Regions from separate parts of the Streptomyces aquilus genome, predicted to be linked through region 1. Evidence: riboswitches for the same ligand, from Rfam matches in the RefSeq annotation. Region 1 holds a riboswitch; the other holds the start of a gene.

Evidence for each region. A riboswitch is a leader RNA that binds a small molecule or an ion and turns the genes downstream of it on or off. The one in region 1 is predicted to bind glycine.
Region 2: it holds a riboswitch for glycine, as region 1 does, so the genes downstream of both, gcvP (aminomethyl-transferring glycine dehydrogenase) here and gcvT (glycine cleavage system aminomethyltransferase GcvT) in region 1, are expected to answer to the same signal.

What each region holds. Positions count from the first base shown of each region.
Region 1 covers NZ_CP034463.1:7,232,987-7,244,857, reverse strand. The annotation lists gene EJC51_RS33510 (enhanced serine sensitivity protein SseB) at 1-415, opposite strand, end outside; gene EJC51_RS33505 (AAA family ATPase) at 491-1,153, opposite strand; glycine riboswitch at 1,355-1,449, shown strand; glycine riboswitch at 1,450-1,557, shown strand; gene gcvT (glycine cleavage system aminomethyltransferase GcvT) at 1,596-2,711, shown strand; gene gcvH (glycine cleavage system protein GcvH) at 2,810-3,187, shown strand; gene glyA (serine hydroxymethyltransferase) at 3,202-4,464, shown strand; gene EJC51_RS33485 (L-serine ammonia-lyase) at 4,524-5,891, shown strand; gene EJC51_RS33480 (glycoside hydrolase family 25 protein) at 5,976-6,533, shown strand; gene EJC51_RS33475 (MOSC domain-containing protein) at 6,561-7,103, shown strand; gene EJC51_RS33470 (NADPH-dependent F420 reductase) at 7,154-7,831, opposite strand; gene EJC51_RS33465 (zinc-dependent alcohol dehydrogenase family protein) at 7,899-8,897, opposite strand; gene EJC51_RS33460 (AraC family transcriptional regulator) at 9,000-9,914, shown strand; gene EJC51_RS33455 (EF-hand domain-containing protein) at 9,975-10,187, opposite strand; gene EJC51_RS33450 (helix-turn-helix domain-containing protein) at 10,239-11,153, opposite strand; gene EJC51_RS33445 (GNAT family N-acetyltransferase) at 11,204-11,871, shown strand, end outside; gene EJC51_RS33440 (ADP-ribosyltransferase) at 11,826-11,871, opposite strand, start outside.
Region 2 covers NZ_CP034463.1:2,030,026-2,041,896, reverse strand. The annotation lists gene ftsR (transcriptional regulator FtsR) at 1-474, shown strand, start outside; gene EJC51_RS09420 (bifunctional nuclease family protein) at 552-1,025, shown strand; gene EJC51_RS09415 (MerR family transcriptional regulator) at 1,286-1,975, shown strand; gene EJC51_RS09410 (DNA polymerase IV) at 2,034-3,428, shown strand; gene EJC51_RS09405 (PRC-barrel domain-containing protein) at 3,531-3,908, opposite strand; glycine riboswitch at 4,040-4,136, shown strand; gene gcvP (aminomethyl-transferring glycine dehydrogenase) at 4,312-7,197, shown strand; gene EJC51_RS09395 (TOBE domain-containing protein) at 7,270-7,698, opposite strand; gene EJC51_RS09390 (TOBE domain-containing protein) at 7,759-8,154, opposite strand; gene EJC51_RS09385 (APC family permease) at 8,249-10,246, opposite strand; gene EJC51_RS49140 (hypothetical protein) at 10,663-10,785, shown strand; gene kdpF (K(+)-transporting ATPase subunit F) at 10,782-10,871, shown strand; gene kdpA (potassium-transporting ATPase subunit KdpA) at 10,880-11,871, shown strand, end outside.

The sequences.
Region 1 (11,871 bases):
GGCACAGGTCCGCCACGGCCTCCGGCGGGAGCGGGACGCCGACCACGCCGTCCGGGTTCACGGCGATGCCGACCTGCGGCGGGAGGCCGCGCGCGAACTCCACCGCCGGGGCGATCGTGTACGACATGTGCGCGCCGGCGACCTGGCGGAACTGTTCCTCGGAGCTGAAGACCGGGACGTAGGCCTGGCCCTCGATCTCGAAGGTGGGCAGGTCGAGCGGGCCGGTGTGGGCGCCGCCGCCGTTCGGCAGCGGGACCCAGACGAAGCTGCGGCCGAGGACCTCGATGATCCGGCCGCCGGCGCCGGGCACGCCGAGGGCGGCCGAGAGCACCTCCTCCAGCTCGTTGCCGGGCCATCCGCCGCCGTGCGGATGAGGGTGCGCCTGTGCCGGGAAGTCCTGTGCCGGGAAGTCCATCTGTCCGTCCGCCTGCCGAGTACCGCTGATGTGGCTGAAAGGCTAACGGGTGCGGGCCCCGGGGTGCCCTGGTCGTCAGCCCGTGAACCCGATCCTGCGCAGGGCGTCCGCCGCCGCCCGGTCCAGGAGCACGGCCGAGCCCACGCCCTGCGGCAGTTCGCCCTTCTCGGCGGAGCGGATGAGGCGGGCGGCCGCGGTGCGGTGGCGGAGGAAGGCATAGCGTGAGACGCCCCGGCCGCGCTCGCGCTGGCCCTGGAGCGCCGTGTCCGCGGTGACGTCGAGCAGCAGCAGGTGCAGGGTGCCGCCGCGGCGGTGGGCCGCGCGGGCCAGCCAGCCGCGCACCCAGGACTGGGTGCCGCAGTCGTGCACCACGACCCCCTGGCCGGAGCGCAGGGCGCGGTACAGGCCGAGGTAGTGGGCGGCGCGGACGAGGGGGCGGTAGACCGCGTACGGCAGGAAGCGGGGCGCCCGGGCGTCCCAGCGGTCGCGGGTGTCCTGGGAGTCGATCCGGATGCCCTTGACGGCGCGTCGCATCAGGGTGGACTTGCCGCTGCCGGGCAGGCCGGTGATCACGACCAGGTCGTCGGGGGCGAAGAGCAGGGCGCGCGGGCTGTGGCCGGCACGGTCGCGCAGGTCGCGGACGACCGGCTGCGGTGCGCAGGTTTCCTGGGCCGGAGCTGTCGGCTGCGCGGGCAGCGCGACGGCCGAGGTGGTGGCGTACGCAGTGGGCCTGTTCACCGTGATCGTCCTCCTCCTGGGTCGAGGGGTTCCCCTCCCCACCGAGCGTAAAGAGAAGGTAATGAGGTGTCTCTCTTGTTTTGGTGCTCGTCCTGCCACAAGCCAGTCACAAAGGGGGCGGTGACGGGAGCGGCCGATGCGGCCCTGCCGCCCGTGCCCGATGCGTGCAATGATGTCCGCGCCAACTGCATACCGGCCGTTCGAATCCGCGCGGGAGAGTCCCCACCACTGGCTGGGGCGCCGAAGGAGCAAGTCCCTCCCTTGAATCTCTCAGGCCCCGTTACCGCGCGGGCGAGGCACATCTGAAAAGCGGGTCACCGTTTCCGGTGGCTCCACCCAAGGTGCAAGTCATGTCCCCCGCGGTCATGGCGAACCTCTCAGGTTCCGATGACAGATGGGGAGGAACGACCTCGCCCGTCATGCCTTGGGAGAAGACCGTCCGATGAGCAACGAACCCCGCCTGACCGCGCTCGACGCCCTGCATCGCGCGCTCGGCGCGACGATGACCGACTTCGCCGGCTGGGACATGCCCCTGCGCTACGGCTCCGAGCGCGACGAGCACAACGCCGTGCGCACGAAGGCCGGGCTCTTCGACCTCTCCCACATGGGGGAGATCACGGTGACCGGGCCGCAGGCCGCCGCCCTGCTGAACTTCGCCCTCGTCGGCAACATCGCCTCCGTCGGCGTCGGCCGCGCCCGCTACACCATGATCTGCCGCGAGGACGGCGGCATCCTCGACGACCTGATCGTCTACCGGCTCGAAGAGACCGAGTACATGGTCGTCGCCAACGCCTCCAACGCCCAGGTGGTGCTGGACGCGCTCGTCGAGCGTTCCGCCGGCTTCGACGCCGAGGTCCGCGACGACCGGGACGCCTACGCGCTGATCGCCGTCCAGGGCCCCGAGTCCCCCGGCATCCTCGCCTCCCTCACCGACGCCGACCTCGACGGCCTGAAGTACTACGCCGGGCTGCCCGGCACGGTCGCGGGCGTCCCGGCGCTGATCGCCCGCACCGGCTACACCGGCGAGGACGGCTTCGAGCTGTTCGTGAAGCCCGAGCACGCCGTCGAGCTGTGGCAGGCCCTGACCAAGGCGGGCGAGGGCGTCGGCCTGGTCCCGTGCGGGCTGTCCTGCCGGGACACGCTCCGCCTGGAGGCGGGCATGCCGCTGTACGGGCACGAGCTGAACACCTCGCTCACCCCCTTCGACGCCGGGCTCGGCCGGGTGGTGAAGTTCGAGAAGGAGGGCGACTTCGTGGGCCGCGAGGCGCTCACCGAGGCTGCCGCCCGCGCCGAGACCGCGCCGCCGCGCGTCCTCGTCGGCCTGGTCGCCGAGGGCCGCCGCGTCCCGCGCGCCGGGTACGCCGTCGTCGCCGACGGCCAGGTGATCGGCGAGGTCACCTCCGGCGCCCCCTCGCCCACGCTGGGCAAGCCGATCGCGATGGCGTACGTCGACGCCGCGCACGCCGCGCCGGGCACGACCGGTGTCGGTGTGGACATCCGGGGCAGCCACGAGCCGTACGAGGTCGTGGCGCTGCCCTTCTACAAGCGTCAGAAGTAGCCGCCGTAGGTGATGCTGAGCACACGGACGCTGCTCACGCACGCCTTCCGCAGTCCCCCATTCATCAGCAGTCCCCCGCGTACAGGAGAATTCAGGCCATGAGCAACCCCCAGCAGCTGCGCTACAGCAAGGAGCACGAGTGGCTGTCGGGCGCCGAGGACGGCGTCTCGACGGTCGGTATCACGGAGCACGCGGCCAACGCGCTCGGCGATGTCGTCTTCGTCCAGCTCCCCGAGGTCGGTGACACGGTGACCGCGGGCGAGACCTGTGGCGAGCTGGAGTCGACCAAGTCGGTCAGCGACCTGTACTCCCCTGTCTCCGGTGAGGTAACCGAGGTCAACGAGGACGTCGTCAACGACCCGTCGCTGGTGAACTCCGCCCCCTTCGAGGGCGGCTGGCTGTTCAAGGTACGCGTCGCGGAGGAGCCGGCCGACCTGCTCTCCGCCGACGAGTACACCGCCTTTTCCGCCGGCTGAGGAGTCCGCACCTGATGTCCGCACTGAACACGCCCCTGCATGAGCTCGACCCGGAGATCGCCGCGGCGGTCGACGCCGAGCTGGGCCGTCAGCAGTCCACGCTGGAGATGATCGCGTCGGAGAACTTCGCTCCGCTCGCGGTCATGGAGGCGCAGGGCTCGGTCCTGACCAACAAGTACGCCGAGGGCTACCCCGGCCGGCGCTACTACGGCGGCTGCGAGCACGTCGACGTCGCCGAGCAGATCGCCATCGACCGGATCAAGGAGCTGTTCGGCGCCGAGTACGCCAACGTCCAGCCCCACTCCGGCGCCTCCGCCAACCAGGCCGCCCTGTTCGCGCTGGCCGCCCCCGGCGACACCATCCTGGGCCTGGACCTGGCGCACGGCGGCCACCTCACCCACGGCATGCGCCTGAACTTCTCCGGCAAGCAGTTCAACGTGGTCGCCTACCACGTCGACGACGCCGGTCTGGTCGACATGGCCGAGGTGGAGCGCCTGGCCAAGGAGCACCGCCCGAAGGTGATCATCGCGGGCTGGTCGGCGTACCCGCGGCAGCTGGACTTCGCCGAGTTCCGCCGGATCGCCGACGAGGTCGACGCCTACCTGTGGGTCGACATGGCGCACTTCGCCGGCCTGGTCGCGGCCGGGCTGCACCCCAACCCGGTCGAGCACGCGGACGTGGTCACCTCCACGACCCACAAGACCCTGGGCGGCCCGCGCGGCGGCATCATCCTGGCGAGGAAGGACTTCGCGAAGAAGCTGAACTCGTCGGTGTTCCCGGGCTTCCAGGGCGGCCCGCTGGAGCATGTGATCGCGGCGAAGGCGGTGTCCTTCAAGGTGGCCGCGAGCGAGGAGTTCAAGGAGCGCCAGCGGCGTACGGTGGAGGGTGCGCGCATCCTCGCCGAGCGTCTGACCGCCGCGGACGCCCGGGAGGCCGGGGTCAACGTGCTCTCCGGTGGCACGGACGTGCACCTGATCCTGGTGGACCTGCGCGAGTCGGAGCTGGACGGGCAGCAGGCCGAGGACCGTCTCCACGAGGTCGGCATCACGGTCAACCGCAACGCCGTCCCCAACGACCCGCGCCCGCCCATGGTGACGTCGGGCCTGCGGATCGGCACCCCGGCGCTGGCCACCCGCGGCTTCACGGCCGAGGACTTCACCGAGGTCGCAGACGTGATCGCCGAGACGTTGAAGCCGTCGTACGACGTGGAATCCCTGAAGGCCCGGGTCAAGGCCCTGGCCGACAAGCACCCGCTGTACCCCGGCCTGAGCAAGTAGTAGTTCCCTGGTGGGGGCACCCGACGATGTGTGCCCCCACCCTTTTTGAAGGAGTTCCCGTGGCCATCTCGGTCTTCGACCTGTTCTCGATCGGCATCGGCCCGTCGAGCTCCCACACGGTCGGCCCGATGCGCGCGGCCCGCATGTTCGCCCGCCGTCTGCGCAACGAGGACGTGCTGTCCTCGGTGGCGGCCGTCCGCTCGGAGCTGTACGGCTCGCTGGGCGCGACCGGCCACGGCCACGGCACCCCCAAGGCGGTGCTGCTCGGTCTGGAGGGGGCGTCCCCTCGTACCGTCGACGTGGAGACGGCCGACGAGCGGATCGAGGCGATCAAGAGAAACGGTTCGCTGAATCTGCTGGGCGAGCACGAGATCGCGTTCTCCTTCGACGACGACCTGGTCCTGCACCGCCGCAAGGCGCTGCCGTACCACGCGAACGGCATGACGCTGTGGGCGTACGACGCGTCCGGGGCGGAGCTGCTGTCGAAGACGTACTACTCGGTCGGCGGCGGCTTCGTCGTGGACGAGGACGCGGTGGGCGCGGACCGCATCAAGCTGGACGACACGGTCCTGAAGTACCCCTTCCGCACCGGCGACGAGCTGCTGCGTCTGACGAAGGAGACGGGTCTGTCGATCTCCGCGCTGATGCTGGAGAACGAGCGGGCCTGGCGCACGGAGGAGGAGATCCGGTCCGGGCTCCTCGACATCTGGCGGGTCATGCAGGCGTGCGTCTCGCGCGGCATGTCGCGGGAGGGCATCCTGCCGGGCGGGCTCAGGGTCAAGCGCCGGGCGGCCGTGACGGCGCGTCAACTGAGGGCGGAGGGCGACCCGTTGGCCCACGCGATGGAGTGGATCACGCTCTACGCGATGGCGGTCAACGAGGAGAACGCGGCCGGCGGACGCGTGGTGACCGCCCCGACGAACGGCGCGGCCGGCATCATCCCGGCCGTCCTGCACTACTACATCAACTTCGTGCCGGGCGCCGACGAGGACGGCGTGGTCCGCTTCCTGCTCGCCGCCGGCGCGATCGGCATGCTCTTCAAGGAGAACGCCTCCATCTCCGGCGCCGAGGTCGGCTGCCAGGGCGAGGTCGGCTCGGCCTGCTCGATGGCGGCGGGGGCGCTGGCGGAGGTGCTGGGCGGCTCCCCGGAGCAGGTGGAGAACGCGGCCGAGATCGGCATGGAACACAACCTGGGCCTGACCTGCGACCCGGTCGGCGGCCTGGTCCAGATCCCGTGCATCGAACGCAACGGCATGGCCGCGGTGAAGGCGGTCACCGCCGCCCGCATGGCGATGCGCGGCGACGGCTCCCACAAGGTGTCCCTCGACAAGGTCATCAAGACCATGAAGGACACCGGCGCCGACATGAGCGTGAAGTACAAGGAGACGGCCCGTGGCGGTCTCGCGGTGAACATCATCGAGTGCTGAACGGGCAAGGGGCCCGCGTGCCAAGGTGGTTGGCGATTCACCCGCCACCCCCTGTTCCCCTACGGCACTTCAGGGAGTCCCCCCATGCTGCGCGGCATCGACGTGAGCGCGTACCAGTCCTCCTCCTACTCCACCGACGGCCTCTCCTTCGTCTTCGTCAAGGCGACGGAGGGCCGTACGTACACCAACCCCAAACTCGCGGCCCAGACGAAGCGGGCCCGCGACGCCGGTCTGGTCGTCGGCTTCTACCATTTCCTCTGGCCGGGCAACCTGACCGCCCAGGCCGAGTACTTCGTGAGCAAGGCCCCGGAACGGGCGGGCGACATCCTCGCCGTGGACTGGGAGACCACCGGCGAGGGCACGCACGCGAGCAACGCGGAGAAGGACCGCTTCATCCGGAAGGTGAAGGAGCTGCGGCCGAACAACCGGGTCGTCCTCTACACGAACCGGAACTACTGGCTGAACATCGACACGACCTCCTACGACGGCGACGGCCTGTGGATCGCCGACTACGTGACGGCCGGCAAGCCCCGCATCAAGGCGAAGTGGCTTTTCCACCAGTACACCGACGATCCACTGGACAAGGACGTGGCGAACTTCTCCAGCAGGGCCGCCCTGCGCGAGTGGGCCGAGGACGCCTGATCAGACGCCTGCTATAGAGTCCGCGCCATGGGTGGGCAGATCACTGCGGTCAGCAGCAACGGGACGTATTCCTTCACCAAGCCGAACCGGGAGAGCATCACGCTGCTCGCCGGGCTCGGGGTCGAGGGGGATGTGCACGCCGGAGTGACGGTGAAGCACCGGTCCCGGGTGGCGAGGGACCCCTCGCAGCCGAATCTGCGCCAAGTGCACCTTCTGCACCAGGAGTTGTTCGACGAGGTACGGGAAGCCGGCATCGAGGTCGGCGCCGGGGAGCTCGGGGAGAACGTCACCACGCGGGGCATCGATCTGCTCGCGCTGCCCGTCGGAACCCGGCTGCACCTCGGCGAGCGGGCCGTCGTCGAGGTGACCGGGCTGCGCAACCCCTGTCTTCAGATCGACAACTTCCGGCAAGGGCTGCTGAAGCAGGTCGTCACCCGCGATGCCGACGGGAAGCTCCGGCTCAAGGGCGGGATCATGAGCGTCGTCCTGGAGGGCGGGGTCGTGCGGCCCGGTGACGGGATCGAGGTGGAGCTCCCGGACGGGCCGCACGTGCCGCTGGAGATCGTCTGATCCCGGACCGGTCTCAGGCACGGAACTGGGGCTTGCGTTCCGGGCTCGATTCAGCCGCGGAACTCCGGCTTGCGTTCCGGGCTCGCCTCCGCCAGTGCCTTCGTCACCCCGTCGACACCCTCGCGCAGTCCGTACACCGGTGTGTCCGGCTGCTGGCGCCAGGAGTCGTCGAGGCCGCCCGCGTCGACCGTGTCGAAGCCGAGTTCGTCGATGAGGGCGCGGACCTTCGCCTTGGCCGCCTCGTCGTCGCCGGCGACCGGGAGGGCCTGGCGGTCGGGGGCGCCGGCCGGGCGGTGGCGGTCGAGGATGTCCTGGGCGTAGGTGCCGTTGAAGGCCTTGATGACGGGGTGGCCGAGGTGCCGTTCCGTCCAGCGGCTCTCCGTCAGGCCCTCGTCCTCGATCCCGGCGATCCGGCCGTCGCGCTGCTTCGGGTAGTAGTTGCCGGTGTCGATCACGGCCACGCCGTCCGCCGCGCCGTCGAGCACGCCCTTCGGCAGGTCGGGGATCGCCTTGAGCGGGATCGTGACGACGACCACTTCAGCGCCTCGCGCGGCCTCCTCGACCGGGACGGGCGTCGCGCCGGTCTCCTCCGCGAGCGCGGTCAGGGTGTGCGGGCCGCGCGAGTTCGCCACCGCCACCTCGTGCCCGAGGGCGGTGAGCCGCCGGGTGAGGTTGCCGCCGATGTTTCCCGCGCCGATGATGCCGATCTTCATGACAGACCTTCCCAGATTCGATGCATGTGCATGCGTCTGAGTGGCGTCAACCCGGGTCGGCGGGGAGGTATTCCGGGGGGCCTCAGATCCGGACGACGATCTTTCCCGTGTGCCGGTTCGACTCCATCAGGCGGTGGGCGTCCCGGATGCGGTCCAGGCCCTCGAAGACCTCGGCGATGACCGGCCGGAAGCCGCCGTCGGCCAGGCCCGCGTTGAGGAACGCGGTGGAGCGCCGGCGCCCGCCCGGTGTCCCGGTGAGGATCATGTTGGCGTACGTGTGGATCGTGAACGGCCAGTTCCAGGGGATCTCGGCGGGACGGCGGTCCAGCCAGCCGTAGGCCACCACCGAACCGCCCTCCGCGAGCGCACCGGCCAGCGGGCGGAAGCCGGGGCCGCCGATCGCGTCGAAGATCACCTCGGCACCCCGCCCTCCGGTGAGCCGCCCGACCTCCTTGGCCACCGTCTCGGCGTCCCCGTCCGAGACGATCACCTCCGCCGCCCCCACCTCCAGCAGCCCCTGCCGCTTGGCCTCCGTACGGGTCGTGGCCAGCGGGATCGCGCCGATGCGGCGGGCCACCTGGATCGCCGCCGTGCCGACCCCGCTGGACGCCCCGGTGATCAGGACGTGGTCGCCGGGCCTGAGCCCGGCCGTCTCCAGGAGGGCGCCGTAGGCGGTCGTGTAGGTCAGCCAGGACGCCGCCCCCGTGACGGCGTCCACGGAAGCGGGGCGGGGCAGCACCGCGGTCTCGGGCAGGACGACCCGTTCCGCGTACACCCCCTGGGCGCTCATCTCGATGCCGGGTCCGGTCGTCACCGGGTCGCCGACGGCGAGTTCGGTGACGCCCTCGCCGACCGCCTCGACGACGCCGGAGGCCTCGTAGCCGAGACGGGAGGCGGGCAGGGACGGCTGGTAGTAGTAAGTGCCGGAGCGGAAGAGGGCCTCGGCGCGGTTGAGGCCCAACGCCTCGACGCGGACGGCCACTTGGCCCGGCGCGGGGGCGGGCACCGGCACGTCCTCGATGGACAGCACCTCGGGTCCGCCTGTTTCGTGAAAGAGCACGGTACGTGCGGTAGTTGACATGGCGTCCACGCTAGGAGCCGTGGCGAAGACGATCCATGTCCGCCGGTCTCCCTTTCCTGTCCGTACGTCTTCGCCCGTCAACTCCCGGCTACGGTGGGGGACATGGACGTACTGAGCGACGCGATCGCCGCGATGCGCACCGGGCGGCCGCACTCGGGCCGGCGGGACAAGTACGCGCCCTGGGGGATGCGGATCGAGGACTCCGAAGGTGCCGGGTTCCATGTGGTGCTGCGGGGTTCGGCCTGGCTGCTGCCCTCGACGGGCGAACCGGTGGCGCTCGCGGCGGGGGACGTGGTGTTCCTGGCCCACGGGCGGGGGTACGCGCTGACCAGCGGGCCGGACGTGGAACCGGAGGTCATACGGTTCCAGCCGGACGCGCCCCCGCCCCCGCCTCCCCTACGGGACGCCGTGTCGGACACGGTCCTGCTGTGCGGCGCCTACTGGCTGGACCGCAGCCGGGCCCACCCCCTGCTGACCGAACTGCCCGAGGTCGTGCACCTGCCCGCCAGGGTCGGCGCCCACCGGTCGCTGCGGGCCACCGTGGAGCTGCTGGGCGCGGAGCTGGAGGAGCCGCAGCCGGGGTCGGACATCATCGTCTCCTCGCTCCTGGACACCCTGCTGCTCTACATCCTGCGCGCCTGGTGGCAGGGCGAGGCCCGCGCCGACCGGCATCCCACCGGCTGGGCGGCAGCGCTCGCCGACCCCGCGGTGACGGCGGCGTTGCGGGCCATCCACGCCGCGCCGGACCACCCCTGGACGGTGGAGGAACTCGGCGCCCACGGCGGTCTGTCGCGGGCCGCGTTCGCCCGGCGGTTCACCACCCTCGTGGGACGCCCGCCGCTGGCGTATCTGACCTGGTGGCGCATGACGACGGCGGGCCGGCTGCTGCGGGCGGACGACACACCGCTCCGGACCATCGCCGAGCGCACCGGCTACACCTCGGAGTTCGCCTTCGCCAAGGCGTTCAAGCGGCAGTACGGGGTGGCACCGGGGCAGTACCGGAGACAAGCCTCCTAGGGCCGGTCCGGCATGACGAAGGGGGCGCCCCCACCGGGTGGGCGCCCCCTTCCGCGTGCGTCACTTGCTCAGGTACGCCCAGAACTCGTCGAAGGAGAGCACCTTGTCGCCGTTGAGGTCACGGGTCTTGATGATCACCTCGGCGACGGACTCGGTGACATTCCAGTCACCTTCCTGAGCGAGGGCGGTCTTGAACTCGGCAGCGGTGATGAAGCCGTCACCGTCCGTGTCGATCCGCTCGAAGTCCTTGCGTGCCTCGTCGATGTTCGCCACCGATCCGCCCCTTTTCGTCGTACCTTGCTTGGCTTGTTGCCGGAGGTCAGATTAACGGGCGGTCCGCGCGCGCAGAGCGGCGACCACCCATGCGAACTCCGCCTCGTACGCCGCCTGGGGTCCGAGCCCCGCCACCTGCGCCCACAGCCGGCGGTACCGGGCCACGCGCACGTTGGTTCCCGCCTCCAGCCGCGCCAGCACCTCCGCCGGGTCCGCGTTCCCGAGCAGCCCGCGCAGCAGGTCGGCGGCCTCGGGCGCCTCGGGGGCGACACCCCGCTCGAGCGCCTCCCCCGCGAGCTGCACCAGCCGGCTCATGAACCACAGCGAGGTGCCCGCCGGCACGTCCGGCCCACGGTCCGCCGCGTTGAACTCGATCATCCTGCGCATCAGCGCCCGGAACTCGGGGTCCTGCATCATCTCGGCGATCTCGACCCACGCGTCGACCTGCTCCGGCGTCGGGTCGTCCGGCAGGTCCGTCGGGGCGAACCGCAGCCGCTCGCGGATCTCGGGATCGGCGGTGTCCAGCCCGTCGAAGATCTCGGTGGTGAAGTCCTCGACGATCCGGGCCCGTTCGGCCGCCGACAGCCGTGCCAGCTTGTTCATCAGGGTCATCTCCTCTGCGGTCGAACCGCGTCGCGCCACGGTCGACAGCACCGCCCGGGTCACCTTGAGCGACCGGATCTGCGCGTCCAGCGCCGTCACATGCGCGGCCGCCACCTCCGCGACCGTCCGCTCCCCGTCCAGCACCTTCCGTACCTCGCCCAGGCCGAGGCCCAGCTCGCGCAGGGTGCGGATCAGCTCCAGGCGGGCCGCGCACGAGGCGTCGTACAGCCGGTAGCCCCCGGTCGAACGGGTCACCGGCTCGAGCACGCCCTCGTCGGACCAGTAGCGGATGGTCCGGACCGTCAGGCCCGTCGCCCGGGCCAGCTCGCCGATGGTGAAAAGTCCGGTGCCGTCGTCGATCATGTGTGTGAGTCTGGGCCTTCCAGTGGGTGGAGACTCAAGAGGCGGGTGCGGTGGAGACTCTCCGGGACATTCTCGACGCGGCGGCCCGCGGGGTCTTCCCGCCGGCGGACGGCCGGACGACGGTCGTCCCGCAGCACTCGGCCCGGGACGCGGGCGTCCTCGCCTTCACCGCGCACTCCGTCGTCTTCACCGACGAGGATCCGGAGTGGGTGCACACGACCCTGCGCGGGCTGGACTGCGATCCGCTCGCCGCGACCATGAACCCGCTGTTCCTGGCGGCCTTCCTGGAGCGGACGGGGCGCCGGGCCGAGACGATCGACGCCATGCTGGTCGGCTCGCCCCTGCCCGGCGCACCCCCGCTCGCGCTGGCGGAGATCGAGGACGCCGACCATCCGCGGATCGTGTACGCCCGCGGGCGCCGCGACGACGTGCGGGCCTGGACGGCGGACGGCGGGGTGCTGGTCATGGGGCGCGGGATCGGTGGCCGCCTGGAGGTGTCGGTCGAGGTCGACGACGGTGTACGGCACCGGGGGCTGGGGCGGCTGCTCGTGGGTGCCGCCCGGCATCTCGCCGGCGAGCCGCTGTGGGCGCAGGTCGCACCGGGGAACGCCCGCAGCACGCGGGCGTTCCAGGCGGCCGGTTACCGGCCGGTGGGCGCGGAGGCGCTGCTGCTCAGTGCCAGGCCTCGTAGTGCGGGTTGCTCTGACAGCCGCTCATG
Region 2 (11,871 bases), 5.2 Mb from region 1:
CGGGAGTATCTGGACGCCATGGAGCGCGGGGAGGCCGTGGCGCTGCCCGTGGTGGGGCGCCAGCGGGACGGAGAAACGCTTCAGGAGCCCTGGGAGGCCCCCACGGCCGCGCGGATCGGCCGGTCCGAGCTGCTGGCCGCCGCCGAGATCGGCGAGCAGGAGCTCGAGGAGTGGGAGTCCTACGGACTCATCGCCCCGCTGCCGGACGGGGCCTACGACGCCGAGGCGGTCACTGTGGCGGCACTCGTCGTCGAGCTCGGGCGGTTCGGGATCGAGCCGCGGCATCTGCGCGCGATGAAGGCCGCCGCCGACCGGGAGGCGGGGCTGGTGGACCAGGTGGTGGCCCCGCTGAAGCGGCACCGCAATCCGCAGACCCGGGCGCACGCCGAGGCCCGTACGAAGGAACTGGCGGGGCTCACGGTGAAGCTGCACGCGGCCCTGGTGCAGACCGCCCTCGGTGTGCGGCTGCCCTGAAGGGCGCGGACGCCGGATCGGGCCCCCGTTTCCTGCCCGACTACCCAAACGTCCCGGGCACGGCCTAGGGTTGCTGTGTGAACGAGCTCGATGTCGTAGGTGTCCGGGTCGAAATGCCCTCCAACCAACCGATCGTGCTCCTGCGTGAAGTGGGAGGCGACCGCTACCTCCCCATCTGGATCGGGCCGGGGGAGGCGACGGCGATCGCCTTCGCCCAGCAGGGCATGGCCCCCGCACGACCGCTGACCCACGACCTGTTCAAGGACGTGCTGGAGGCCGTCGGCCAGGAGCTCACCGAAGTGCGCATCACGGATCTGCGTGAGGGCGTCTTCTACGCGGAACTGGTCTTCGCGAGCGGCGTGGAGGTGAGCGCCCGGCCGTCCGATGCCATAGCGCTGGCCCTGCGCACCGGAACGCCGATCTACGGCAGCGACGGTGTGCTCGACGACGCCGGGATCGCGATCCCGGACGAGCAGGAGGACGAGGTGGAGAAGTTCCGCGAGTTCCTCGACCAGATCTCGCCCGAGGACTTCGGCACCAGCAGCCAGTGAGACGGGGGCCGGCCCGGTGGACTCGCCGTCCGTGACGGGTCGGCTGTGTCCGGTCACCACGGAAATGCCGGCATTTGCCACCGGCGTGTGAGAGCGTCCTACGGCCCGCCCCGAGCGCATTCGGCTAGCCTTTCCCCGCGGTGGGGTACGGCAAACCACTCCTAGGGTGATTATCACTCGGCGTGCCGAGTGTGGCGATCGTTGACGCACCCCGGGTGACTGCCTACCGTCGAGAAGGCAGGTCAAGGACGGAGGTCGGCGTGAGCAGCAGCGGCGGCGGTACGGCTGGGGGTGCCCCCGGACGGAGTCTCGGGGCAAGCGGTCCGTACCCTCCCCCGAGCTCTCAACTGCGTTCGAGTTGGGGGGATCCCCAGCACAGCAACGCGGCCGATCACGCTCCGCAGCGACCGGCGGCCGTGCCGAGCAGTGGCGGAGGGGCGACGTCCATGGCGTCCGAGCAGATCGGCTACCGCGGGCCGACGGCCTGTGCGGCCGCCGGCATCACCTATCGGCAACTCGACTACTGGGCGCGCACCGGGCTCGTCGAGCCGAGCGTGCGGCCCGCCTACGGGTCGGGGACGCAGCGCCTGTACAGCTTCCGGGACGTCGTCGTCCTGAAGGTCGTCAAGCGGTTCCTCGACACCGGTGTGTCGCTCCAGAACATCCGTACCGCCGTGCAGCACCTGCGGGAGAGCGGTTTCCGGGACCTGGAGCGCATGACGCTGATGAGCGACGGTGCCACGGTCTACGAGTGCACCTCGCCCGACGAGGTCCACGCGCTGCTCCAGGGCGGGCAGGGCATCTTCGGGATCGCCGTGGGCGTGGTGTGGCGGGACGTCGAGAGCGCGTTGTCCCAGCTGCACGGGGAGCGGATCGACACCGGGGAGACGCTGGTGGGGCACAACCCCGCCGACGAGCTGGCGCGGCGGCGGGGCAATCGGGCCGTTTGAGGCTTTGCCCGGGGGATTACCGAGGGCATTGTCAGTGGCGTAGGGCAGCATCGGACATGTGAGAACCGCGCCCACGATCCTGCATCTCGACATGGATGCCTTCTTCGCCTCCGCGGAGCAGGCGTCCAAGCCGAGTCTGCGTGGGAAAGCCGTCATCGTGGGCGGACTGGGGCCGCGCGGTGTGGTGGCGACCGCGTCGTACGAGGCACGGGTTTTCGGGGTGCACTCCGCGATGCCGATGGCCCAGGCGCGGCGGCTGGCGCCCAATGCCGCGTATCTCGTGCCGCGCTTCGGGTTCTACCGGGCGATCAGCGAGCAGGTGATGGGGCTGCTGCGGGCGCTGTCGCCGTTGGTGGAGCCGTTGAGCCTCGACGAGGCGTTCGTGGACCTGGAGGCCGGGGGTGCGGCCTGGGACGAGGCGTCGGCGCGGCTCGCGGGGGAGAAGCTGCGCGCCGACATACGGGCGGTCACCGGGCTGACGGGATCGGTGGGACTCGCGGCGTCCAAGATGCTCGCGAAGATCGCGTCCGAGCAGGCCAAGCCCGACGGTCTGGTGGTGATCGACCCGGGGAGCGAACGGGAGATGCTCGGGCCGATGTCCGTGCGGATTCTGCCGGGGGTGGGGCCGGCGACGGGCGACCATCTGCGACGGGCCGGCATCCACACGGTCGACGAGATCGTCGAGGCGGGCGAGGACGAGCTCGTACGGCTGCTCGGGAAGGCGCACGGGCATGGGCTGTACGCCATGGCGTTGGCGCACGACGAGCGGCCCGTGGTGGCGGAGCGGGAGACCAAGTCGGTGTCGGTCGAGGACACCTACGACGTGGACATCCACGACCGGCTGCGGGTGGGGATGGAGGTGCAGCGGCTGGCCGACCGGTGCGTGCGGCGGCTGCGGGGAGCCGGGTTGTCGGGGCGGACGATCGTGCTGAAGGTGCGGCGGTACGACTTCTCGACGCTGACCCGGTCCGAGACCTTGCGGGGGCCCACCGATGATGTGGCCGTCGTGCGGGAGGCCGCGGCTCGGTTGCTGGAGTCCGTGGACACGACGGGGGGTGTGCGGTTGCTGGGGGTGGGGGTCTCCGGGCTGGCCGACTACACGCAGGAGGATCTGTTCGCGCAGGCTGCGGGGGATCTCGGCGAGGTTGCCGAGGAGGACTCCGGGGAGGTGGCCGACGAGAGGGTGGAGGTGCCTGTCGAGCGGCGGTTCGCCGCGGGGCATGACGTGGTGCATGCCGAGTTCGGGCACGGGTGGGTGCAGGGGAGTGGGCTGGGGCGGGTGACGGTGCGGTTCGAGACGCCGGATTCCGAGCCGGGGCGGGTGCGGACGTTTCGGGTTGACGATGAGTTGTTGGCTTTGGCTGAGCCCTTGCCGTTGGTGCCGGTGGAGTCGGCGGAGGGTGAGGCAGCCGGCCTTCGGCCGGATTTGATTTCCCACCCGCACCACCCGTGACAGTTTCGCTGTCGGGTGCGGGCCCGTGGGCGCTCGGGAGCAGGGTGCGGTCGGCTGTGCGCGTTCGAGTGTGTGTGAGGGCCTCGCCGCGGGCCGCCGCTGTCAGGCTTCTGCTTCCTCCGTGCCCGCCAACTTGCCGAAGTCCCTGTCCGGGAGCGGCGGGGGTGAGGCCACGTCCAGGCCGTAGTGGTGGTACAGCTGGAGTTCCTGGTCGGGGGAGAGGTGGCGGCCGACGCCGAAGTCGGGGGCGTCCTTGATCAAGGAGCGGTCGAAGGGGACCTGAAGGGTGCCCTCGATCAGTTCGCTGGGCTCCAGGGGGACGAAGGCGTCCCGGGAGAACAGGCCGGTGCGTATGGCCGCCCACTCCGGCACTCCGGTCGCGTCGTCGAGGTAGACCTCGTCGATCGTGCCGATCTTGGTGCCGTTGCGGTCGAACGCCTTGCGGCCGATCAGGTTGCGCGGATCGATGTCGGTCTGCACGGGCCCTCCACTAGGTCGCCACTCGCAACTCATCCGTAAGCACTACAAAAGAGCACATTAGGGCCAGTGGCCACTCGAGGACTCCTCAAGGGATCGACTTTTTGTGCGCTGGTAGGCTGGCAAGCGGCTGTTGACCCTGTGCGGGAGAGTCCTCCGGAGAACGTCCGGGGGCGCCGAAGGAGCAAATCCTCCCCGGAATCTCTCAGGCCCACGTACCGCACGGACGAGGTCACTCTGGAAAGCAGAGCGGGTGTCGACGGCTTCCGCTCTCACCGACGGTGAAAGCCGGGCACCCTCGGGTGTCCCGGTGAAGCTCTCAGGTTGAGATGACAGAGGGGGAGGCCGCCGGGACCCGCAGCCGTGGTGTCCCTCGAAGGTCGCGTCAGACCAGGAGGCCTCCGCAATGACCGCCCACCGCACTCCGCTCACCGAACTCGAGCAGGGGATTCCCTTCGAGCAGCGTCACATCGGCCCCGACCACGAAGCCCGGGCCAAGATGCTCGCGCAGGTCGGATACGGCTCGCTGGACGAGCTCACCGCCGCCGCGGTGCCGGATGTGATCAAGAACGCTGACGCCCTCGATCTGCCGGGCGCGCGGACCGAGGCCGAGGTGCTCGCCGAGCTCCGCTCGCTCGCCGATCGGAACCAGGTGCTCGGGTCCATGATCGGCCTCGGGTACTACGGGACCTTCACCCCGCCCGTCATCCTGCGCAACGTCATGGAGAACCCCGCCTGGTACACGGCGTACACGCCCTACCAGCCCGAGATCTCCCAGGGCCGGCTCGAGGCCCTCCTCAACTTCCAGACCATGGTCGCCGAGCTCACCGGGCTGCCGACCTCCGGTGCCTCGCTGCTCGACGAGGGCACGGCCGCCGCCGAGGCGCTGGCGCTGTCCCGGCGCATGGGCAAGAACAAGAAGGGTCTGTTCCTCGTCGACGCGGACGCGTTGCCGCAGACCATCGCCGTGATCCAGACGCGGGCCGAGCCGACCGGCGTCGAGGTCGTCGTCGCCGACCTCAGCGACGGGATTCCCGCCGACATCGCCGCGCGTGAGATCAACGGCGTGCTCCTCCAGTACCCGGGCGCCTCCGGTGCCGTACGCGACATCAAGGCGGTCGTCGACCAGGCGCACGAACTCGGTGCCCTCGTGACCGTCGCCGCCGACCTGCTCGCGCTGACGCTGCTGAAGTCGCCCGGGGAGCTCGGGGCCGACATCGCCGTCGGGACCACGCAGCGGTTCGGTGTGCCGATGGGCTTCGGCGGGCCGCACGCCGGTTACATGGCGGTGCACGAGAAGTTCGCGCGCAGCCTGCCCGGGCGGCTCGTGGGCGTGTCCGTGGACGCGGACGGCAACAAGGCCTACCGGCTCGCCCTGCAGACCCGTGAGCAGCACATCCGGCGGGAGAAGGCCACCAGCAACATCTGTACCGCTCAGGTGCTGCTCGCTGTCATGGCGGGGATGTACGCCGTCTACCACGGCCCGGAGGGGCTGAAGGGCATCGCCCGGCGGACCCATCGCTACGCCCGTGTCCTCGCCGCGGGGCTTGCCGCCGGTGGGGTCGAGGTCGTGCACGGGGCCTACTTCGACACCCTGACCGTGCGCGTGCCCGGCAAGGCCGGTGAGGTCGTCGCCGCCGCCGAGGCGAACGGGGTCAACTTGCGGCTCGTCGACGCCGACCACCTCTCCATCGCCTGCGACGAGACCACCAACCGGGCTCAACTCGGCGCCGTATGGGCGGCGTTCGGGGTCGAGGGGGACGTCGAGGCGCTGGACGTCGCGGCCGAGGACGCGCTGCCGGATGCGCTGGTGCGCGACGACGAGTTCCTGACCCACCCCGTCTTCCACCAGTACCGGTCCGAGACCGCGATGCTGCGCTATCTGCGCCGCCTCGCCGACCGGGACTACGCGCTCGACCGCGGCATGATCCCGCTGGGCTCCTGCACCATGAAGCTCAACGCCACCACCGAGATGGAGCCGGTCACCTGGCCGGAGTTCGGGCAGCTGCACCCCTTCGCGCCCGCCGCGCAGGCGCAGGGCTATCTGACGCTCATCCGGGAGCTGGAGGAGCGGCTCGCCGAGGTCACCGGCTACGACAAGGTGTCGCTCCAGCCCAACGCCGGGTCGCAGGGTGAGTTGGCCGGGCTGCTCGCCGTACGCGGGTATCACCGGGCCAATGGCGATGAGCAGCGGACGGTCTGTCTGATTCCGTCCTCCGCGCACGGGACCAACGCCGCCAGCGCTGTCATGGCGGGCATGAAGGTCGTCGTCGTCAAGACCGCCGAGGACGGTGAGATCGACGTCGAGGATCTGCGGGCGAAGATCGAGCAGCACCGGGACGAGCTCGCGGTGCTCATGATCACGTACCCCTCGACGCACGGCGTGTTCGAGGAGCATGTCGCCGACATCTGCGCGCAGGTGCACGAGGCCGGCGGTCAGGTGTACGTAGACGGCGCCAACCTCAACGCCCTGGTCGGGCTTGCCAAGCCCGGGCACTTCGGCGGCGACGTCTCGCACCTGAACCTGCACAAGACGTTCTGCATCCCGCACGGTGGCGGCGGGCCGGGCGTCGGGCCGGTGGGCGTGCGGGCGCACCTGGCGCCGTACCTGCCGAACCACCCGTTGCAGCCCGCGGCCGGGCCCGAGACCGGTGTCGGGCCGATTTCCGCCGCCCCGTGGGGCTCGGCGGGGATTCTGCCGATCTCCTGGGCCTACGTGCGGCTCATGGGCGGCGAAGGGCTGAAGCGGGCCACGCAGGTGGCCGTGCTGAGCGCCAACTACATCGCCAAGCGGCTCGAGCCGCACTACCCCGTGCTCTACACCGGGCCCGGTGGGCTGGTCGCGCACGAGTGCATCATCGACCTGCGGCCGCTGACCAAGGCGACGGGTGTGAGCGTGGACGACGTCGCCAAGCGGCTCATCGACTACGGGTTCCACGCGCCGACCATGTCGTTCCCGGTGGCCGGGACGCTGATGATCGAGCCGACCGAGTCCGAGGACCTCGTCGAGCTGGATCGGTTCTGCGATGCGATGATCGCCATTCGCGCGGAGATCGAGAAGGTCGGGTCCGGGGATTGGCCGGCGGAGGACAACCCGCTGCGGAACGCCCCGCACACCGCCGCGGCGCTCGGTGGCGAGTGGGCGCACGCGTACAGCCGTGAGGAGGCGGTGTTCCCGAGCGGGGTCGTGGTGGCCGACAAGTACTGGCCGCCGGTGCGACGGATCGACCAGGCCTTCGGGGACCGGAACCTGGTGTGCTCGTGCCCGCCGCTGGACGCTTACGAGGACTGAGGCTGACTGTGCTCGGTGAGAGGGCCCCGCTTTGGCGGGGTCCTCTCGTTTTTCGGGGTTACGTCGGTGGCGTCACGCTGTGGAAAGGGAGACCTCGGTCGACTTGATCAGGGCCACGACCGGGGTGCCGGGCGCGAGGCCGAGGTCCGTGGCGGCGTCCTTGGTGATGGCCGCGGTGAGTTCGATGTCGTCGAACGCGATCTTCACGGAGGCCATCGCGGCGCCGGTGGCGATGGTGGTGACCGTGCCGGGGAGCTGGTTGCGGATGGAGAGGCCGGAGAGGGCCTCCGCCGCGCCGGTGGCGAGGGCCACCTCCGTTGACTTCACCAGGGCACGGACGGGGGAGCCCGGGGCGAGGCCGAGGGCGGTTACCGCTTCCCTGGTGATGGCCGCGGTGAGGTTCCGGCCGCCGGTGAGGCGGATTCCCACGGTGGCCATCACCTCGCCGGAGGTGACGGACGTGACGGTGCCGGGGAGTTGGTTGCGGATGCTCAGGGTCATGGGCATCAACCGTAGGGGTCTGGGTGGGTTGTGCCAGGTATGTGTAGGGTCGTGGCTTTTCTACGTCCGGTCGATGTGGACGTTCGTCGACTTCACGCGGGCCGTGGCCTCCATGCCCACCTCCAGGCCGAGTTCCTCGACCGCCTCGCGGGTGAGGAGGGAGACGAGGCGGTGCGGGCCGGCCTGGATCTCCACCTGGGCGGCCACGTCGCCGAGTTTGATGGCGGTGACGATGCCGGGGAAGGCATTGCGGACCGAGGTGTACGACGGCTCGTCGTCGGCCGCGGTGCCCTTGGCCAGCTCTACGGAGAACGCGGCGAGGTCGCGGCCGTCGATGAGGCGGCGGCCGCTGTCGTCGCGGTGGGTCGTGACGCGGCCGGCGTCCGCCCAGCGGCGGGCGGTGTCGGGGCTTACGCCGAGCAGGCGGGCGGCCTGGCCGATCGTGTAGGACTGCATGCGGTCACGATAGTGGTGGGGTTTTGGATGCGGGTGCGGGTGGCCCCGTGGGGGCTTGGCGCCGTTGGCGGCCGCGGCGGACGGGTCGGGAGCTTCAGCCTGTGTGGACCCTTGGGCGGCGGGACCTGTCCGGCTCTGCTTCTCGTAGGACCTCTCGCGTCACCGGGGCCACCTCGCCCTGGCCGAAGAGGAAGAAGCGGAGGAAGTTGGCGAAGGGGCTGCCCTCGGTCCACTCGAAGTAGATGTGCGGGGTGCACTTCGTCGTGTCGCGGACGTGGAGGAGCAGGGCCGCCAGGGCGTTGGGGATGGAGGACGACTCCAGGGTCAGGATGCGGTACCGGTTGTGCAGGACCTCGCCGCGGACCGTCAGGCCGGCCTCGAACTCCGAGGGGTCGGTGACCGTCACCTCGACGAAGACGAAGTCCTCCTGGCCGGGGATGTCGTTGTCCTCGCGGATCTGCTCGATCTTGTCGCGGTACTCCGCCTTGTCGCGGTTGTCGGGCTCGTTGGCGATGAAGCGGATCTTGCGGCTGGCCATGTCCCTGATGAATCGTTCCGCCATGGGATCGAGGCTCACACTGGTGACGCGGAGCTCGAAGGCGCGGGCCAGCCGGGAGAGCAGCGAGACCAGGATGATGCCCGCGATGAAGCAGGCGCCGATCTTGACGCCGTCCGGGCGCTCGATGACGTTGACGACCGTCGTGTAGAGGAACACCGCGGAGATGACCGCGAAACCGATCGTCCAGCCCCGCTGGCCCGCCTTGCGCGCCGCGATCGTCACCGCGATCGCCGCCGAGCTGATCAGGACGAGGACGCCGGTGGCGTAGGCGCCGCCCTGGGCGTCCACGTCGGCGTCGAAGATCCAGGTGACCAGGAAGGCGATCAGGGTGAAGACGATCACCATGGGGCGTACGGCGCGGGCCCAGTGCGGGGCCATGCCGTAGCGGGGGAGGTAGCGCGGCATCAGGTTGAGCAGGCCTGCCATCGCGGAGGCGCCGGCGAACCACAGGATGGCGATCGTCGAGACGTCGTAGACCGTGCCGAAGGCGCCGCCCAGGTACTCGTGCGAGAGGAAGGCGAGGGCGCGGCCGTTGGCCTGGCCGCCCGACTCGAACTCCTTCTCCGGGATCAGGAGGGTGGTGATGAAGCTGGTCGCGATCAGGAAGCAGCTCATGATGAGCGCGGCCGTGGTCAGGAGCTTCTTCGTGTCCCTGATGCGGCCTGCCGGGTTCTCCTCCGTCTCGCCCGGGTCGCCCTTGACGTGCGGCATGACCGCGACGCCGGTCTCGAAGCCGGAGAGGCCGAGGGCGAGCTTCGGGAAGACGACCAGGGCCACGCCGATCATCACGAAGACGTTGCCGTGCTCGGCGGTCAGGGCGCTGGACCAGTCGGTGACCACGTGGCCGGCCGTGATGACGTGCCACAGGCCGACGATCACGACGACGACGTTGAGCGCCAGGTAGATGCCGACCAGGGCGACCGCGACGCCGATGGCCTCCAGGAAGCCCTTCAGGAACACCGCGCCGAGCAGCGCCACCAGGATCAGGGTGATCAGCATCTGCTTGTCGTGCAGGGCGCTGTTGAGGTGCGGGTTCTCGACGAGGTGGGTCGAGGCGTCCGCGGCGGACAGGGTGATGGTGATCAGGAAGTCCGTCGCGGCGAAGCCGAGCAGGGTCAGGACGAAGAGCTTGCCCTTCCAGAAGGTGAGCAGGCGCTCCAGCATCGCGATCGAGCCCTGGCCGTGGGGGCTCTCCTCGGCGACACGGCGGTAGACGGGCAGGGCGCCCGCGAGGGTGACGATCACCAGCACGATCGTCGCGATGGGGGAGAGGAGGCCGGCCGCGAGGGCCGCGATGCCCGGCTGGTAGCCGAGGGTGGAGAAGTAGTCGACACCGGTGAGGCACATGACCCGGTACCAGGGCTGGCCCTCGTGCTCCAGCTTGGATGCCTTCTGCTCCGCCGGCTGGCCCTGGCCCTGGCCCTGGTCCTGGCCCTGGCCCTGGCCCTGGTCCTGGCTTTTGGCCATGTCGGACAGGCCCTCCAGCATCCAGGCGCGCAGGCGACTGGGAGGGGGGTGTTCGGTGGTGGCCATCGGGGGCTCCTGATGCGCGGCTCGGAGTGCGGTTCCGTACGGTTCCGGCCATCACACGGACGGCGGCTTCAGCGTAAGCGGAGAGTGACGCATGGGCCCACGGATCAGGGGGTCGGGGGCGTCAAAAGTCCGTTAAGACTGGGGGTGCGGGCCCCTGTCGCGCGTCAAGGATGGAGCGTGTGGGGTGGGTGGCCGTCGGTTGCGCTGTCCGGGGGACGGGGTGGTGGGGCGGGAGAGGGGCGGACACCCAGCGTCACGCCGGGTCGTCGGCAAGCGGTCGTCGGCGCACCCCGTCAGGGGCTGAGCCTGCCGACCGTCCGGGGCCTGGGCGTCAGGGAGGCGTCAAGGGTGGGCCGTGGGCCGTATGGGAGGTGTCAACGGCGGGGGATCCCGGGCGGTGCGGAGGTTTGCTCGGAGTGTCCCTGTTCGAACGAACCTCACTCCAGGAGCTCACGATGGCCGATCTGGCCTTCGTCGTCGTCACGATCGCGTGCTTCGCGCTGGTGGCTCTCGTCGCCAAGGGGGTGACGAAGCTGTGACCGCCGAGAACATCGTCGGCCTCGTCGTGGCCGTCGCCCTGCTGGGCTATCTCGTCCTCGCCCTGATCTTCCCGGAGAGGTTCTGAGAGCTGACATGGGTCCCGTCCTCGCAGGCGTCCTCCAACTGCTCGCCCTGATCGGCGCGCTGGCTCTCGCCTACATCCCCCTCGGCACCTACATGGCCAGGGTCTACTCCACCGACAAGCACTGGCGCGTCGAGAAGTGGATCTACCGGTGCATCGGCGCCGACCCCGACACGCAGATGCGCTGGACCGCGTATCTGCGGGGCGTCCTCGCCTTCTCCGCGGTGGGCGTGCTCTTCCTCTACGCCCTCCAGCGGCTCCAGGGCGTGCTGCCCGGCTCGCTCGGGTTCGCCTCCATCGACCCGGACCAGGCGTTCAACACCGCCGTGTCCTTCGTGACCAACACCAACTGGCAGTCGTACTACGGCGAACAGGCCATGGGGCATGTCGTGCAGACGGCCGGCCTGGCGGTGCAGAACTTCGTCTCAGCGGCCGTCGGGATCGCCGTCGCGGTGGCGCTCGTGCGCGGGTTCGCCCGGTCGCGGACCGGTGAACTCGGCAATTTCTGGGCCGACTTGGTGCGGGGTGTCGTACGCATCCTGGTGCCCGGGGCCTTCGTCGCCGCCATCGTGCTGGTCGCCTGCGGTGCCATCCAGAACTTCTCCGGGATTCATGAAGTCGGGCAATTCTTCAACGGGCACAGCATGGGGGGTTCGCAGCAGTGGAACGGCGGTGCCGTCGCCTCGCAGGAGGCCATCAAGGAACTCGGCACCAACGGCGGCGGCTACTTCAACGCCAACTCCGCCCACCCGTTCGAGAATCCCACACCCTTCACCAACCTCTTCGAGATCTTCCTGATCCTCGTCATCCCGTTCGCCCTGACCCGCACCTTCGGCATCATGGTCGGTTCGGTCAAGCAGGGCTACGCGATCCTCGCGACGATGGCCACCATCTGGATCGGTTTCACCGCGCTGATGATGTGGACCGAGTTCGCGCACCACGGACCGGCGTTCGACATCGCCGGCGGGGCCTATGAGGGCAAGGAGGTCCGTTTCGGCGTCGG